2 regions of the uncultured Agrobacterium sp. genome follow, and region 2 is predicted to be linked to the other one. Evidence: predicted binding sites of a transcription regulator. Region 2 holds the regulator's gene; the other holds the start of a gene.
The links. Region 2 encodes LexA, which represses DNA repair genes until DNA is damaged. Its sites were predicted from a motif close to TGTTCNNNNTGTGTTCNG; they were not measured.
Positions count from the first base shown of each region.

Region 1: QZ869_RS04375 (PA0069 family radical SAM protein) is a predicted target of LexA. The motif match lies at 3,565-3,582, and genes of this name have one in related genera.

Region 1 covers NZ_CAJYTV010000005.1:28,221-35,704, forward strand. Annotated here, with positions in the region: gene QZ869_RS04365 (methyl-accepting chemotaxis protein) at 1-1,326, shown strand, start outside; gene QZ869_RS04370 (ribonuclease HII) at 1,373-2,047, opposite strand; gene QZ869_RS04375 (PA0069 family radical SAM protein) at 2,348-3,505, opposite strand; gene QZ869_RS04380 (glycosyltransferase family A protein) at 3,858-4,376, shown strand; gene moaB (molybdenum cofactor biosynthesis protein B) at 4,497-5,051, opposite strand; gene QZ869_RS04390 (4-(cytidine 5'-diphospho)-2-C-methyl-D-erythritol kinase) at 5,048-5,956, opposite strand; gene QZ869_RS04395 (tetratricopeptide repeat protein) at 5,964-7,484, opposite strand, start outside.
Region 2 covers NZ_CAJYTV010000011.1:587,249-594,732, reverse strand. Annotated here, with positions in the region: gene QZ869_RS11355 (ComEC/Rec2 family competence protein) at 1-2,362, shown strand, start outside; gene QZ869_RS11350 (glutathione S-transferase family protein) at 2,374-3,063, opposite strand; gene QZ869_RS11345 (GFA family protein) at 3,440-3,838, shown strand; gene lexA (transcriptional repressor LexA) at 3,985-4,710, opposite strand; gene QZ869_RS11335 (hypothetical protein) at 5,041-5,187, shown strand; gene kdsA (3-deoxy-8-phosphooctulonate synthase) at 5,189-6,037, shown strand; gene eno (phosphopyruvate hydratase) at 6,254-7,484, shown strand, end outside.

The DNA.
Region 1 (7,484 bases), on a different contig from region 2:
GACGTTCGCGGTGAGGGCGATCACACCGTTGCGGCGGCTGGCACGGCCATTACGCTCAACTATATCGCGCTGGCCGTTGCGCTCACGATCGGCGCTGGCGCGGCGGTCTTTGGCAATCGTTACATCGCAAGGCCGCTGCTACGGATGACGGGCGTGATGCGCAAGCTTTCTTCAGGCGATACCGAGATTGATATTCCTGGCCGTAGCCGTAAGGATGAAATCGGCTCTATGGCTGAAGCGGTGGAGGTCTTCCGTCGAAGTGCCATTGAGAACAAGCGGCTTGAAACAGAAGCGGAAGTCAATCGCAAGCGTGCCGAAACGGAGCGGCTTGAGGCGCAGATCAAGGCTGAGGCTGAGGCCGAGGAGCGGCTGCGCGTGGCGACATCTGGTCTGGCCGCGGGACTTCGCCGGCTTGCGTCCGGCGACTTGGCTTTCCGCCTTAATGAGACCTTTGCGCCTGATTTTGAACCTCTGCGAACCGACTTCAATCAATCCATTCAGCAGCTTGGCAATACGCTCATTGAGATCTCGAACGCGATCGACGCGATGAACAGCGGAACACGGGAAATCGCCGAAGGCTCCGCAGATCTCTCCCGACGGACTGAGCAGCAAGCGGCGACCCTTGAACAGACAGCGGCGGCGTTGGATGAGATCACCGTCAATGTTGCGAACTCGACAAAGCGGGCACAGGAGGCGACGGGTGCCGCGAGCGAAGCCAACCGGGCAGCAAAAATCTCCGGCAATGTCGTGGCAGCTGCAGTCGACGCCATGCAGCGCATCGAACAGTCTTCCGGCCAGATCTCCAACATTATCGTTGTGATCGACGAGATCGCCTTCCAAACCAATCTACTGGCGCTGAACGCGGGTGTCGAAGCAGCACGCGCTGGCGAAGCCGGCAAAGGCTTCGCGGTTGTCGCTCAAGAGGTGCGCGAACTCGCGCAGCGCTCTGCCCAGGCTGCCAAGGAAATCAAGGAGCTGATCGGCAAGTCGTCGCATGAAGTTGAAAACGGCGTAAAGCTGGTGCAGCAGACTGGCGAAGCGCTTAAGACGATCAGCCATCACGTCGAAGCCGTCAATGCTCATATGGGCGCGATCGCGACTTCGTCTCAGGAGCAGGCGACAGGTCTTTCGGAGGTCAATACGGCCGTCAATCAGATGGACCAGACGACACAGCAGAATGCAGCATTGGTGGAGGAAACCACAACCGCAACTTCTGCCCTGGCAGCGGAGAGCGACAGGCTGCGTATGCTGCTGGAGCAGTTCAGGCTGGCCGATCACGCCCAGCAGGGCGCGGGCCGCGACGATTATATGCGTATGGCCGGCTGACGCGGAAAACGGCCCCCCTTTGAGACGCAGGGGAGTTCAGGAGACATCAAGCGACATCCGCTTCGGCAAGATCTTGCCGAAGCGGTCGAAAGCTCATTCGATGCAGTGGGCAAGCACCATGGGCCTCTATGGCGCGAAGATGCACAGGCGTCCCGTAGCCTGCATGAAGCTCAAAACCGTAGGCTGCATGCACTGTGCCCGCCCGCTCCATCATCCGGTCTCTGGTAACCTTGGCAACGATCGAAGCGGCAGCGATTGAAAGAGATCGGGCATCTCCCTTGATCACGGCCTTTGCCTCGCATGACACGCCGGGCGGCTGGTCGCGCCCATCGGCAAGAACCAGTCGCGGTGCAAGCTCAAGTCCAAGGACAGCGCGACGCATGGCATCAAGACTTGCTCTGAGGATGTTGATCCGATCGATCAGTACCGGGCCAGATGACGCCACGGAGACCACGGATGTCTCCAGGATCTTCGTGAACAGCGCATCCCGCTTCGCCTTTGTCAGCTTCTTGGAGTCATTGAGACCGTCGGGAATGTTGTCGGGATCAAGAATAACGGCAGCGGCTACGACCGGACCGGCCAGAGGTCCGCGGCCAGCCTCATCCGTTCCTGCCACGGGCCACAGGCCGCGCTGGCGCGCTTCAAGCTCCATGCTGAAATCCGGGCTTGGCGGAACAAACTCGAACAGGGCAGGAGAATCGGATGCTGTGCGTCGCTTCATGCGGCGGAAACTTGCACAAACATCCGATCTCCCGCAAGCCCCCGGCGCGGCGATCAAGACAACCCGTGGGGCGTGGTTGTCATCCTTGCCTCATGAAGGCAGGATCGTTTTCTCAAGTGGCGGAAAACGAGAAATCGCACGCGAGGCGGCGGAACCGGGGGCAATGCCGGTACGTCAGGGACGCGCACCGAACATGTCTTCGAAGAGCGGTTTCATGGCGGACACTTCGGTGCATCTTATGGGGATACGCCGCGAGACCATGGCATGCTCGAACATTGATGTGGTCGAGGTTTTCCTCCATCAAAGCAGGGATAGCTGCACGCCGGCGCCGCCTGGCGGGGCAAACAGATCGTCGCGCAATTGGATGCCCCTGCGAATGAGACCAAGCCTTTTGGTGGCCATCTCGAAGCGGCGACCGATCTGCCAGGCATAGGGCCCGGCACCCTTCATGCGCTTGCCGAACTCAGCATCGTAATCCTTGCCATCGCGCATGGAGCGCACCAACGACATGACGTGGCGATAGCGATCAGGATAGTTGCGCAGCAACCAGTCTCGAAATAGCGGGCTGACCTCCAGAGGAAGCCGTAACAACACATAAGACGCTTCCGTCGCACCTGCGGCTTTACCAGCCTCCAGAACGCGTTCGATTTCATGATCGTTCAACGCAGGAATGACGGGTGCCATCATCACGGCCACCGGAATGCCGGCTTCCGTCAACGCCTTGATCGCCTCCAGACGCTTAGATGGCGTCGATGCCCTGGGTTCCATACTGCGGGCCAACTTGCGGTCGAGCGTCGTGATGGAAATACCGACCTTGATCAGCCCCTTCTTCGCCATGGGTGCGAGGATATCGATGTCGCGCGTGATCAGAGCTGATTTCGTGACGATGGCAACCGGATGCTCTGCCTTCGCCAGAACTTCCAGAATCTGGCGCATGATTCGCCATTCCTTCTCGATCGGCTGATAGGGATCGGTATTGGTACCGATCGCGATCACTCGCGCCTTGTAGCCAGGTTTGGACAACTCCCGTTCCAGAAGCTTGGCCGCGTCGGGTTTTGCAAAGAGCTTTGCTTCGAAGTCCAGCCCAGCTGAAAGGCCCATATAGCTGTGCGTCGGCCGAGCGAAGCAATAGATGCATCCATGCTCGCAGCCGCGATAGGGGTTGATCGAACGGTCGAATGGAATATCGGGGGAATCGTTGCGGCTGATGATGGTGCGCGGTTTTTCCACCTGCACGTCTGTTTTGAACTCCGGCAGTTCCTCGATGATATCCCATCCATCATTGAAAGCTTCGTGTTGCAGGGCCTCAAATCGACCACCGGGATTGATGCCTGCGCCTCTGCCGCGACGGCGATCAATCTCGATCCTGAGGCCGGAGTCATCTGCCAGCGCATTGGCAATATCGGGCGTATGGCCAGGCTGATAGGCAGCCTGCCCCGAAAGAACATGGTGTCTCATCTGATGCTCCTGACCGGCCTCAGCCAGCGAATTGGATAGAGCATTCATATCGTACGAACGAGAACAATACAAGAACAAAATCGAGTTGAAGGCCGTCTCGGACTTCTGCGCATGGGTGAGAAGAACGATGCGCGTGCGGTGCTTCGATCAACGATGCATCGATTGATGCTCCTACTTTCCCGTTGTCTGCTGAACAGGCGGCAGAACCTGAAACGATTTTCGAAAGCGATGTAAAGGCTCAAGGCAGAGAGGGTGTACTCCTACAACAGTGTTTCAATAGATTCGATTTGGGTTTGCAGCGACGATGCTATAGGAGCTTTAGGGGTGGTAAGGGATCGCAAGCGACAAGATTATGCTGACAGTCATCATGGAATGCCGAAACCAGGAGCCTGAGCTTGCGCACACACTGTCTGCGCTGGTCACGGGTGCTGTCGAGGGGTTGGTCAGCGACGTCATTATTCTCGATCATGCCTCGCAGGACGGCTCGGCCCGTGTAGCGGAGGCGGCTGGTTGCCGTTTTCACCAGAGCTGGGAGATGGACGCTGTCGTTCAGTCGATCCGTGGCGAGTGGATATTGGTCGTCGAACCAGGTAGTCGTCCGCAAAGCGGCTGGATAGAGGATATCCTCGAATACGTGGCGTTGAACGAAGGCCCGGCCCGGTTTTCACCCTCCCGATACCATAAGCGACCCCTGATCGAGCGGTTGTTGCGCCGTCGCCCGCCGCTCGAGTTCGGTCTTTTGCTAAGCAAACGAGATGCCGCTCGTCTGGCAAAATCCGGACTCCCGCTTGCACAGTTCCCTGTATCGCAAAAAAACCGACAATTGAGGGCAGAACTCGTACCAGCTTGGGCGCTCCGCAGGACGCGTTAGCTCGACCACGGTAGCCGCAGAATTACGCGGGGGTCATGCGATGACGATAAGCGATGAAACAAGCAATTGAGGCGTGTAAGCAAATTTGAAAGATCGCCCCGCATCGCTAAGCGTTCGCTTTCAGCCCTTCGAACGGCGTAGATGCTCATCTAGGCGCGGCATGATTTCCACGAAATTGCACGGCATGTGGCGGTAATCCAGCTGCGCCTTCAAGATCCCGTCCCAGGCATCCTTGCAAGCACCGGGCGAGCCCGGCAGAACGAAGATGAAAGTGGTATTGGAAAGCCCGGCTGTTGCCCGTGATTGGATGGTCGATGTGCCGATCTTGTCGTACGAGATACGGTGAAAGACTTCGGAGAAGCCATCCATTCGCTTGTCGAATAGCGGCTCCAGCGCTTCCGGTGTCACGTCACGCCCCGTGAACCCCGTGCCGCCCGTCGTGATGATGACGTCGATCTCGTCCGACAGCGTCCAAGCCTGTACCTTGCCGCGTATGGCGTGACTGTCGTCCGGGACGATAGCGCGATCCACAAGCCGGTGCCCGGCCTCCTCGATACGCGCGACAAGCGTATCGCCGGATTTGTCGTCAGCAATCGTGCGCGTGTCCGAGACGGTAAGGACGGCAATGCCCACAGGGATGAACTGTCTCTCCTTAGGCGCCTTGTTCTGGCTCATGATGTCCTTCCCGCAATCGTCATTGTCTCCTGAACATACCATCCAGGCTGCGTTTGGCGAAGTGCCGCAGCCGCAGCTTTTGCCTTCTGGATGGTGGGAAAAATCCCGAAGCAGGTGGCACCGGAGCCCGACATGCGGGCAAGCTCTGCCCCTTCTGAGCTCAGCAGGGACAAGATAGTATCGATCTCAGGCAGAAGGCTAATAGCGGATGGCTGGAGATCGTTTCGAAGCCTGCGAAGCATTTGCAGTCCACCGGCCTCGTTGTCATCGACTATTGGAGGGAGTGATGGATTGTTCTTGTCCGTCAGAAGGCGAAATATGTGCGGTGTCGAAACGCCCTTTAGCGGGTTCGCGAGCACCATTGACAAGTTTGGAAACCGGGACAGCTGCTCGATTTTCTCACCAATGCCGCGTGCAATCAGTGGTCTGCTCGTCAGACACATGGGCACGTCGGCTCCAAGTGCCAAGGCCATGTCTTGCAGGGTGAGATCGCCAATTTCCAAATTCCAGTGCCGCCTCAGTCCTCTAAGAGCCGCGGCAGCATCCGCCGAACCGCCACCAATGCCGGACGCAATCGGCAGATTCTTTTCGAGATGGATCGCGACTGGTCGCGTGCCTGACCCATTCTTTACCGCGAAGTTGCGGAAAAGATCGCGGGCCTTCAGCACCAGATTTTCAGTGGAATCGCTCGCCATCAGTTCCGGGGCAAACCGGCCGGATATCGAAAACCCGTCTTCTTCCGCTTCGCGGAAGCGTAGCACATCGCCCGCCAGCGTAAATGTCACCAGCGTTTCGAGAAGATGATAACCGTCTTCCCGCTGGCCCGTTACGTGCAGGGCGAGATTGATTTTTGCCGGAGCAGCCTCGATGGTTTCGACCGCTCCATGTCCGTCAGCCGAAGCCATTCGGACGTCAGGATTTCTTGTCCGGGGCAGGCGCCGGTGGTGCGGGAGGCGGCAAAGTCTGATCTTTCTTTGCGGTATTTTGCGCGTCCTTCTCCAGCGGCGGCAGACCGTTGGCGATCTTGTCCTTCACCTTTGCCTTGTCCACGTCGTCGCTGTCTCCAATCAGCGCGCGGTTCCACTGATAGACGGCTTCAAGCTTGCGCCCGACGCGCCAATAGGCATCTCCGAGGTGATCGTTGATCGTTGGGTCGCCAGCACGAAGCTCGACAGCACGCTCAAGTTCCGTCACGGCCTCGTCGAAGGCGCCAAGGCGGTAATGCGCCCAGCCGAGCGAATCGACGATGTAGCCGTCATTTGGCCGAAGCTCCACTGCGCGGCGAATCATCTCGATGCCCTGGTCGAGGTTCATATTCTTGTCGACCCAGGAATAGCCCAGATAGTTCAGAACCTGTGGCTGGTCGGGATTCAGTTCCAATGCTCGTTTGAAATTCGGCTCGGCCTTGTCCCATTGCTTCAGGCGCTCATAGGCAATGCCGCGCTGGAAGAAGATGGTCCAGTCGGTCTTTTTCGGAACGGCTCCGATGACCTCCACCGCCTTGTCGTAGTTGGCTGCCATCGCGGCGTAGTCCTTTGCATCAGAAAGGACGGCGCCGTAGGCGAGGTAGGAGCGAACATCGTCAGGATCGGATTCGAGCAGCGCCTTCAGATGCTGACGCGCCTCGTCCATCTTGCCGGTCTGCGACAGCGTCAAGCCAAGCTGAAGCTCCGAAATCCGATGCATGGGTGAATCGGCGGGCACTTCGCGGTAGAACTCGATTGCACGCTCCGGCATCTTCTGTGCCTCGGCTAGGCCGCCAAGCAGAATGAGCGTGTCGGCGCTTTTCGGGTCCAGTGCGCGCGAAGCCTGAAGATAGAGCGTGACAATCTCTTCCGCACCGTCTCGATTCAGCGCGCCGGCAATCGAGAACATTACCGAGGCAGCACCTTCTACAGGGGTCTGAACCTGCTGATCCGGCTTTTCGCCTTTTTCGATGCTCTGCCTGAGTGCCTTCAAGGGCGCGTAATTCGGTGCAAACCCGTCGCCGACAGCAATCGTATCCAGCGCCTTCTGCTTGTTGCCAGCTTTCGCTTCCAGCCGGGCCAGCGCCATGACGGCCCGCATATAGGTGTCCGTCGCCGTGGCGCCGCCTTCACGGTCGGCCACCGCTTCGCCGAGGCTTTTGCGTGCCGCCTCCGTATTGCCTGTAACAAGCGCGATGGACCCTGCATTGTACTTCTGGAAGATAGAGAACCAACCGGGACCCTTCATGCCATTGACCATGGCAAGCGCTTCCTTGCTTTTTCCAGAGCCAGCGCGGGCCCAGGCGGCTAGAAGCGTGTTGACCATGCGGTCCAGATCGTTCGGTCCGCTATATTTCAGAATCTTCTCCGCGGAGGAAAATTCCTTGTGCTTGATGGCAGCAAGCGCACGTACGATCGTCGTCACGCGCTCCACGGAGCTGTCATCCTTCAGGCTGTCGGCGATTTT
Region 2 (7,484 bases):
CGACACGGTGCTCAGCCTGCCGCAGAACCCAGTCCAACGTATCGGCGCGGCTTTGTCGCGTTATGTGATCGAGGAACTACAGTACCGGCATGTCTTTCTATTCGTCCCGGTCTTCATTGCGGCCGGAGCGGCGCTTTGGTTTTCTTTGCCGGTTGCGCTCTCAGGTATCGCCCTATTCACAAGCGGTCTCTTCATCATACCGGCTGCGGTCGTCACACGTCACCGTCAGAGCGTTCTGTCATATCTGCTGGCTGCAGCAGCGCTTCTGTTGCTTGGAATGATACTCGCCGACCTGGAGACGCGCCGGGTGGGAACGGTCGTTCTGGACGGTGCCGTTACCACCACGATCAGTGGCACGGTGGAGCGGCGCGAAGTCGATGCAAAGGGTCACTCGCGCTATGTCATCGCACTGAAATCCACCAGCGATCCGATGCTGGCGCGATTACCTGACCGAATCTCCGTTCTTTCCCGCAGCCGGCATGAGCCTGTTCCGGTCGGTGCAGGTATCAGCGGCAAGGCGCGCCTCTCTCCACCGTCCGGCCCGGCTCTTCCTGGCCTCAATGATTTCGCCTTTTCCGCCTATTTCGATGGCATCGGCGCCACTGGCTTCTTCTACAGCGCACCTGAGTCGTTGCCGCTGCTGGCAAGCGTTGAGGGGAGGTCGGGGTGGGTGGATAGCGTCTCCTCCTGGCTCTATATGCTGCGTTCGGCGATTGCTGATAGGATACGCAGCGTGATCGGCGGCGATGCCGGTGCGTTCGCGGCCTCCGTTATCACCGACGAGAGAAGGGCAATCTCGGAGGAGACGATGGAGGCGCTGCGCGTTTCAGGGCTGGCGCATATTGTTGCCATTTCGGGGCTGAACATGGCGCTCGCATCCGGCATTTTCTTTGTCGGCATGCGTATGGCGTTCAGTCTATTTCCGGCTTTCTCGCAGCGCTGGCCAGTCAAGAAAATCTCCGCATTCGCAGCGCTCATGATGACGCTTGCCTATTACCTGATCTCCGGTTTTGCAGTCTCTGCCGAACGGGCGTGGTTGATGATGTCGATCATGCTGGCGGCCGTCCTGGTCGATAGGCCGTCGATCAGCCTGCGCAATGTGGCGCTGGCGGCGATCGTTATTCTCGTGATGTCTCCGCATGAGATTATGGGGCCCAGTTTCCAGATGTCCTTTGCCGCGACACTGGCGCTGGTTGCCACATATGCGTTCTGGAGTAGATGGCGAGGGGACGGGGAGCGGCTTTTCATCGCGAGGCCACCGTTATGGATGGTGCTTTCCTCCAAACTCGGCGCTATCGTCGGCGGCGTGATCATAACCTCGCTGATCGGCGGGTTTTCCACTGCGATCTACTCCGTGGAGCATTTTCACCGCGTCACGACCTATGGGCTTGCCGCCAATCTTGCGGCCATGCCTGTGATGTCGCTCATCGTCATGCCGTTTGCTCTGGTGGCGATGCTGCTCATGCCATTCGGGCTCGATGCGCCTTTCCTCAAAGTGATGGGCTACGGCATGGCAATCGTTATCGATATTGCCAAAACAGTCGCAAGCTGGGGCGGAGATGCCACTATCGGGCGCCAGCATTCCTGGTTTCTCATCGTGTCGACAACGGGCTTTCTTCTGCTCACGTTGCTGCGCACGCGCCTTGCGCTTTTGGGGCTGCCGGTTCTCATCATAGGTTTTGGCCTTATGATCGCCGAGCAGCGCAAAACCAAGCCCGACCTGTTGATCTATGAGGACGGCGCGCTTGTGGCTTTTCGCAACGACGATGCCATCGCCACGACCAAGAGACAGGCAAGAGGTTTCGTCTATGACCAGTGGGAAAGAGCAGTGCCTTTGCCGCAGAAGCACATTGCCCCGCTTGTGCTGGATGAAAAGGTTGCAAGGGCAGGCAACGACACGCAGCAGAAGGCGACACGTCGCCCGAAACCGCTGAGCGGCGAAGAGAGACAAAGCGCCCAGGCCAGAATGGTCACCGCTTTCGATCGAAGCAATCTCTTCACCTGTCAAAAAGACGCATGGTGCGCCGGACGCCATGGCAGTGGTGTCAAGGTTGCAGTTGTATCCGATACGGCCTTTGCCGGAACGGCTTGCGATGCAGCAGATATTGTCGTCACCACGCGCTTCGTGCCTTTTACCGAGTGCCGCTCAGGCGCGCTGCTGATCAGCGCAGCCACCTTGCGAAAAACGGGATCGCTCGAGCTTTGGCTGAACGTCAGCGAAGCGCCCGTCGCCAAAGCCCGGGCGTCGATGAATAGCCTGGAAAGAGCGTGGTCCGTGCATCGCGCTTATGACTGGCGCAGCAAGACGTTCGATACACAGTTGCCGGACCATATCCGAAAGATGCTTGAGAAGCAGCCCTAGGTCCTTCGGTGTCAATTTGGAGATGAGCGCAAATCCTGGATGATTTCGCCTGACGCCAGGACTTCCTCTTCATGATCTGGATCACGCCATTGCTCTGAGAGCGCTGCTTGTTCCCATGCTTTCATCGCTGGCAGTGCGAGAAGGCGGGCTTTGTAGGCCTCAGCCTCCGGTGACAGAGCCGTTTCATAGGTCTGGAAGCGAAACGCGACTGGGCAGAAGAAGGCATCGACGGCTGTGAAGTTCTGGCCCGCCAAAAACGGTCCGCGGAACGTTTCAAGCCCCTGCTGCCAGAGGCCGTCGATGCGGGCTATGTCCTTCGTCAGCGCCTCAGTCTGTGCTTTTGATCTCACCCGCAGGCCAACATTCATGGGATGAAGATTGCGCAAGGCTTGAAAGCCCGAATGCATCTCAGCACTTGCAGAGCGCGACCATGCTCTGGCCTTGGCATCGTGTGCCCACACGCCGTCATGACGTTCGGAGAGGTATTCGACGATCGCGAGCGAATCCCAGACGGTGATGTTTCCATCCACCAGACAGGGTACCTTACCTGTGGGCGAGAAGTGGGTGAAGCGGTTCACTGGATCGGGATCGTTGAAGGGCACGAGCCTCTCTGCGAATGCGATTTGCAAGGTCTCCATCAGCACCCAGGGCCGAAGCGACCAAGACGAGTAGTTCTTGTTGGCTATGTAGAGTTCGTACATCCTTTTGTCTCCAAATGGTGATGCGTTTGTTCGCATGGCTTGATGGATTCCGGCGCTGGTTCACGTTGAAGCGCGTCCCAATCATTCAGATCCGCGCATATTCCCTCGTTCGATATTAGAGCGCCTCTCACTGCTGCACACCGTTGCGCAGTCTCATGCGGACAATGCTTGGGTTTTCTCGGTTGACAACATTTGTCAGTAATCTCGTAGCGCGGTCCCACAGGGAGTTACAGGCCGGATCACGAATGGCGGTCTTCACATTATTTGATGTGTCGGTCTGTCGAAGAGCAAAAACAGTCGCCGTGAGTGGTGGGATTTGAACTTCATTCGAAGTTCGGTGTTCGGTGGCTAGGTATCGTGGAGTAGGAGGAATAACATGGTGGTGAGGTCTGGTGGCTGTGCCTGCGGCAAGGTAAGGCTATCTCTTGTCGGTCAGCCTTATCGTGTCGGGATTTGTCATTGCATGGATTGTCGCAAACATCATGGTGCGCTCTTTCTTGCCTCGGCAATTTTTCCAGAGGATGCCGTAACGATCGATGGAGACACTCGCAGCTACAATGGCCGCTTTTTTTGCCCCGATTGCGGTTCACCGGTTTTTGGCCGGAGCGGCGACGAAGTAGAGGTCAATCTCGGTTCACTCGACGAGCCGGATCAATTTGAGCCGACCTACGAGCTTTGGACAATCCGCCGTGAGGCATGGCTTCCGGATTACCCCGCATTGCGCCGTTTCGATCGCGATCGGAAATCGACAGGCCGAACCGAAGAAGGGCGATAGACCCGTGCAGTTTCATTGTCCCATCATTGCTTTTGTCTCCGTTGAGGCGCGGAATACAAAAAAAGCAGGCGATGACCTGCCTTTTTGATTTTGTTCTGAGATTACTGCGCTCAACCGATCCGATGTAGGGTGCCTTCAGTCACCGGTCAGTGATAACGGCGAATGAGACCCACAAGTTTGCCCTGAATTTTGACCCTGTCGGGCCCAAAGATACGGGTTTCATAGGCCGGGTTCGCGGCCTCCAGGGCTATCGAAGCACCCTTGCGGCGGAACCGTTTCAACGTTGCTTCCTCATCATCCACAAGAGCGACGATGATGTCTCCAGGATTGGCCGTGCTGCCATTGCGGATGATCACGGTGTCTCCATCGAAGATGCCGGCCTCGATCATGGAGTCACCCTTGACTTCCAATGCGTAATGTTCACCCGTCCCGATCATGTCCACCGGCACGGCAACATCGTGGGTATTGTTCTGAATGGCGGAGATCGGAACACCGGCAGCGATGCGTCCCATCACAGGAACGGTGACCGCGCTTGAAATCGCATCATTTACGGGTTTTGAAGCAGGGGCAGGTTCCGGCGCTTTCGGCTTTCCGAGGCTACCCTCGATCACGCTTGGGGCGAATCCACGTACGGGCTTCTGCGCGGGTGCGGAATAGGCTTCCGGGAGTTTGATAACCTCCAGCGCTCTTGCCCGGTTCGGCAGACGGCGGATGAAGCCGCGCTCCTCCAAGGCGGTGATCAGACGGTGAATACCGGATTTGGAAGCGAGGTCCAGGGCATCTTTCATCTCATCGAAAGACGGGGGCACGCCGGACTCTTTCATTCGTTCATGAATGAATAGGAGCAGTTCCTGCTGTTTGCGCGTGAGCATGAGAAAACCCTTGGAATGCGTTGCGAGAATTCGCGAAACAAATACAGAACGAACACTATATGTTCCATATGTGTTCTGCAATCCCTTAAAATTCCGCAAACGTTCCGGCTTGCCGTTTCGCTGTCCTGTTTCCGCGCAAATGTGGAAGCTTGCCGCTAGGAATATGACAGCATCCTCCTGAACACGACGATGGCGAGCAGCAGGTTGATCGCTCAGCTTGGTTAGAACCGCGTCTCGCAGGAGAAGGAGCCGACCGAAGCCAGCGTGCGAGGAAGGCCTGGAAGGCGTCGAAACCGGTCCGGGTTTCCTCTGGAGGTGAGAACAGCGAGAATGTTTGTCGCATTTTGCTGGCGCAAGGTTTCAAGCCTGAAGAGCTGGAAAATCGATTCCGATTTTTGGGCTGATGTTGTAAGGCCTTTGCAAGCTCGCAAGGTTGCGGTTGCCGGCGATGTCTGGCGCATGAGTCGTGAGGAATGAGATGACTGTAAAAAACAATTTGAAAGTGGTGGCTGGCGAGGGAAAAGGCGCTGTCTCCTTCTCCAATACGGAACGGTTTTCGCTGATTGCCGGCCCGTGCCAGATGGAAAGCCGCGACCATGCTTTCATGATTGCCGGCACGCTTCACGAATTGTGCGCCAAGCTCGGCATCGGGCTGGTTTACAAGTCCTCTTTCGATAAAGCGAACCGTACTTCTCTTTCCGGCAAGCGCGGTATCGGCCTCGACAGGGCCATGGAAATCTTCACCGACCTCAAGAAAGAGTTCGGCTTTCCGGTGCTGACCGATATCCACACGGAAGAGCAGTGCGCCGTTGTAGCGGAGACCGTCGATGTCCTGCAAATCCCGGCGTTTCTCAGCCGTCAGACCGATCTTCTGGTGGCCGCCGCAAAGACCGGACGGGTCATCAACGTGAAAAAGGGGCAGTTTCTGGCGCCCTGGGATATGAAGAACGTCCTTTCAAAATTGAATGAGAGCGGCAATCCAAATGTTCTTCTCTGCGAACGTGGCGCGTCTTTTGGCTACAATACGCTGGTGTCCGACATGCGGTCGCTGCCGATCATGGCCTCGCTTGGTGCGCCCGTGGTTTTCGATGCGACGCATTCCGTGCAGCAACCAGGAGGGCAGGGCGGGTCCACCGGCGGCCAGCGCGAATTCGTCGATACATTGTCGCGTGCGGCTGTCGCCGTCGGCATTGCCGGCCTCTTCGTCGAAACTCATGAAGACCCGGACAATGCGCCGTCTGACGGACCGAACATGGTTCATCTGAAGGATATGCCGAAGCTTCTGGAAAAGCTTCTGGCGTTTGACGCCATCGCCAAGACCGCCTGATTTTGGCCTAATCGATTTTTATAGGTGGGGCGGCGCGTAGGACGACGCCTCGTCATTGTAATTTCTCACGCTTCGTCTACAGCGAAGTGGCAATGACCTTTCACATATTTCAGTATCGCTTATCCGCTATCCGGCTCAAAAACGGCTTCACAGCTTTGCCGATGCGCTCTAAGACAAGCGACTGAAATCCTCTGTTCCAGTCCCAAGGGAGAGACCATGACAGCCATTACCGACATCATCGCACGCGAAATCCTCGACAGCCGTGGCAATCCCACGGTCGAGGTCGATGTGTACCTCGAAGACGGCTCCTTCGGTCGCGCCGCCGTTCCATCTGGCGCATCCACCGGCGCTCACGAGGCTGTCGAGCTGCGCGATGGCGGACAGCGCTATCTCGGAAAAGGCGTTGAAAAGGCTGTTGAAGCCGTCAACACCGAAATCTTCGATGCGCTTGGCGGTTTCGATGCTGAAAGCCAGATCCATGTCGATCAGACACTGATCGCGCTTGACGGCACGCCGAACAAGTCCCGCCTCGGCGCCAACGCCATTCTCGGCGTTTCGCTTGCCGTCGCCAAGGCTGCTGCCGAAACCACTGGCCTGCCGCTTTACCGTTACGTCGGTGGCCCGAATGCCCACCTGCTGCCCGTTCCAATGATGAACATCATCAATGGTGGTGCGCATGCCGACAACCCAATCGACTTCCAGGAATTCATGATCATGCCGGTCGGCGCGGAAAGTATCCGTGACGCAGTGCGTATCGGCGCGGAAATCTTCCACGTTCTGAAGAAGGAACTGGCAGCCCAGGGCCACAACACCAATGTCGGCGACGAAGGCGGCTTTGCGCCAGGCCTGAAGAGCGCGCCGGAAGCGCTGGACTTCATCATGAAGTCGGTTGAAAAGGCCGGTTACAGGCCGGGCGACGACGTCGCGCTTGCTCTCGACTGCGCCTCGACCGAGTTCTTCAAAAACGGCAAGTACGAGATGGAAGGCGAAGGCCGCACGCTCGAGCCGGAAGCCATGGCCGATTACCTCGCAGAACTTGCGGCAAAGTACCCGATCATCTCCATCGAAGACGGCATGGCCGAAGACGACTGGGATGGCTGGAAGTACCTGACCGACAAGATCGGCTCCAAGGTTCAGCTCGTTGGAGATGATCTTTTCGTCACCAACTCTTCGCGCCTGCGCGACGGTATCAAGATGGGCGTTGCCAATTCGATCCTCGTCAAGGTCAACCAGATCGGCTCTCTGACCGAGACGCTTGATGCTGTGGAGACGGCACACAAGGCTGGCTACACCGCGGTCATGTCTCACCGCTCTGGAGAGACGGAAGATTCGACGATTGCCGATCTCGCAGTTGCCACCAACTGCGGTCAGATCAAGACCGGCTCGCTGTCGCGCTCCGACCGTCTGGCCAAGTACAACCAGCTGATCCGCATCGAAGAGATGCTGG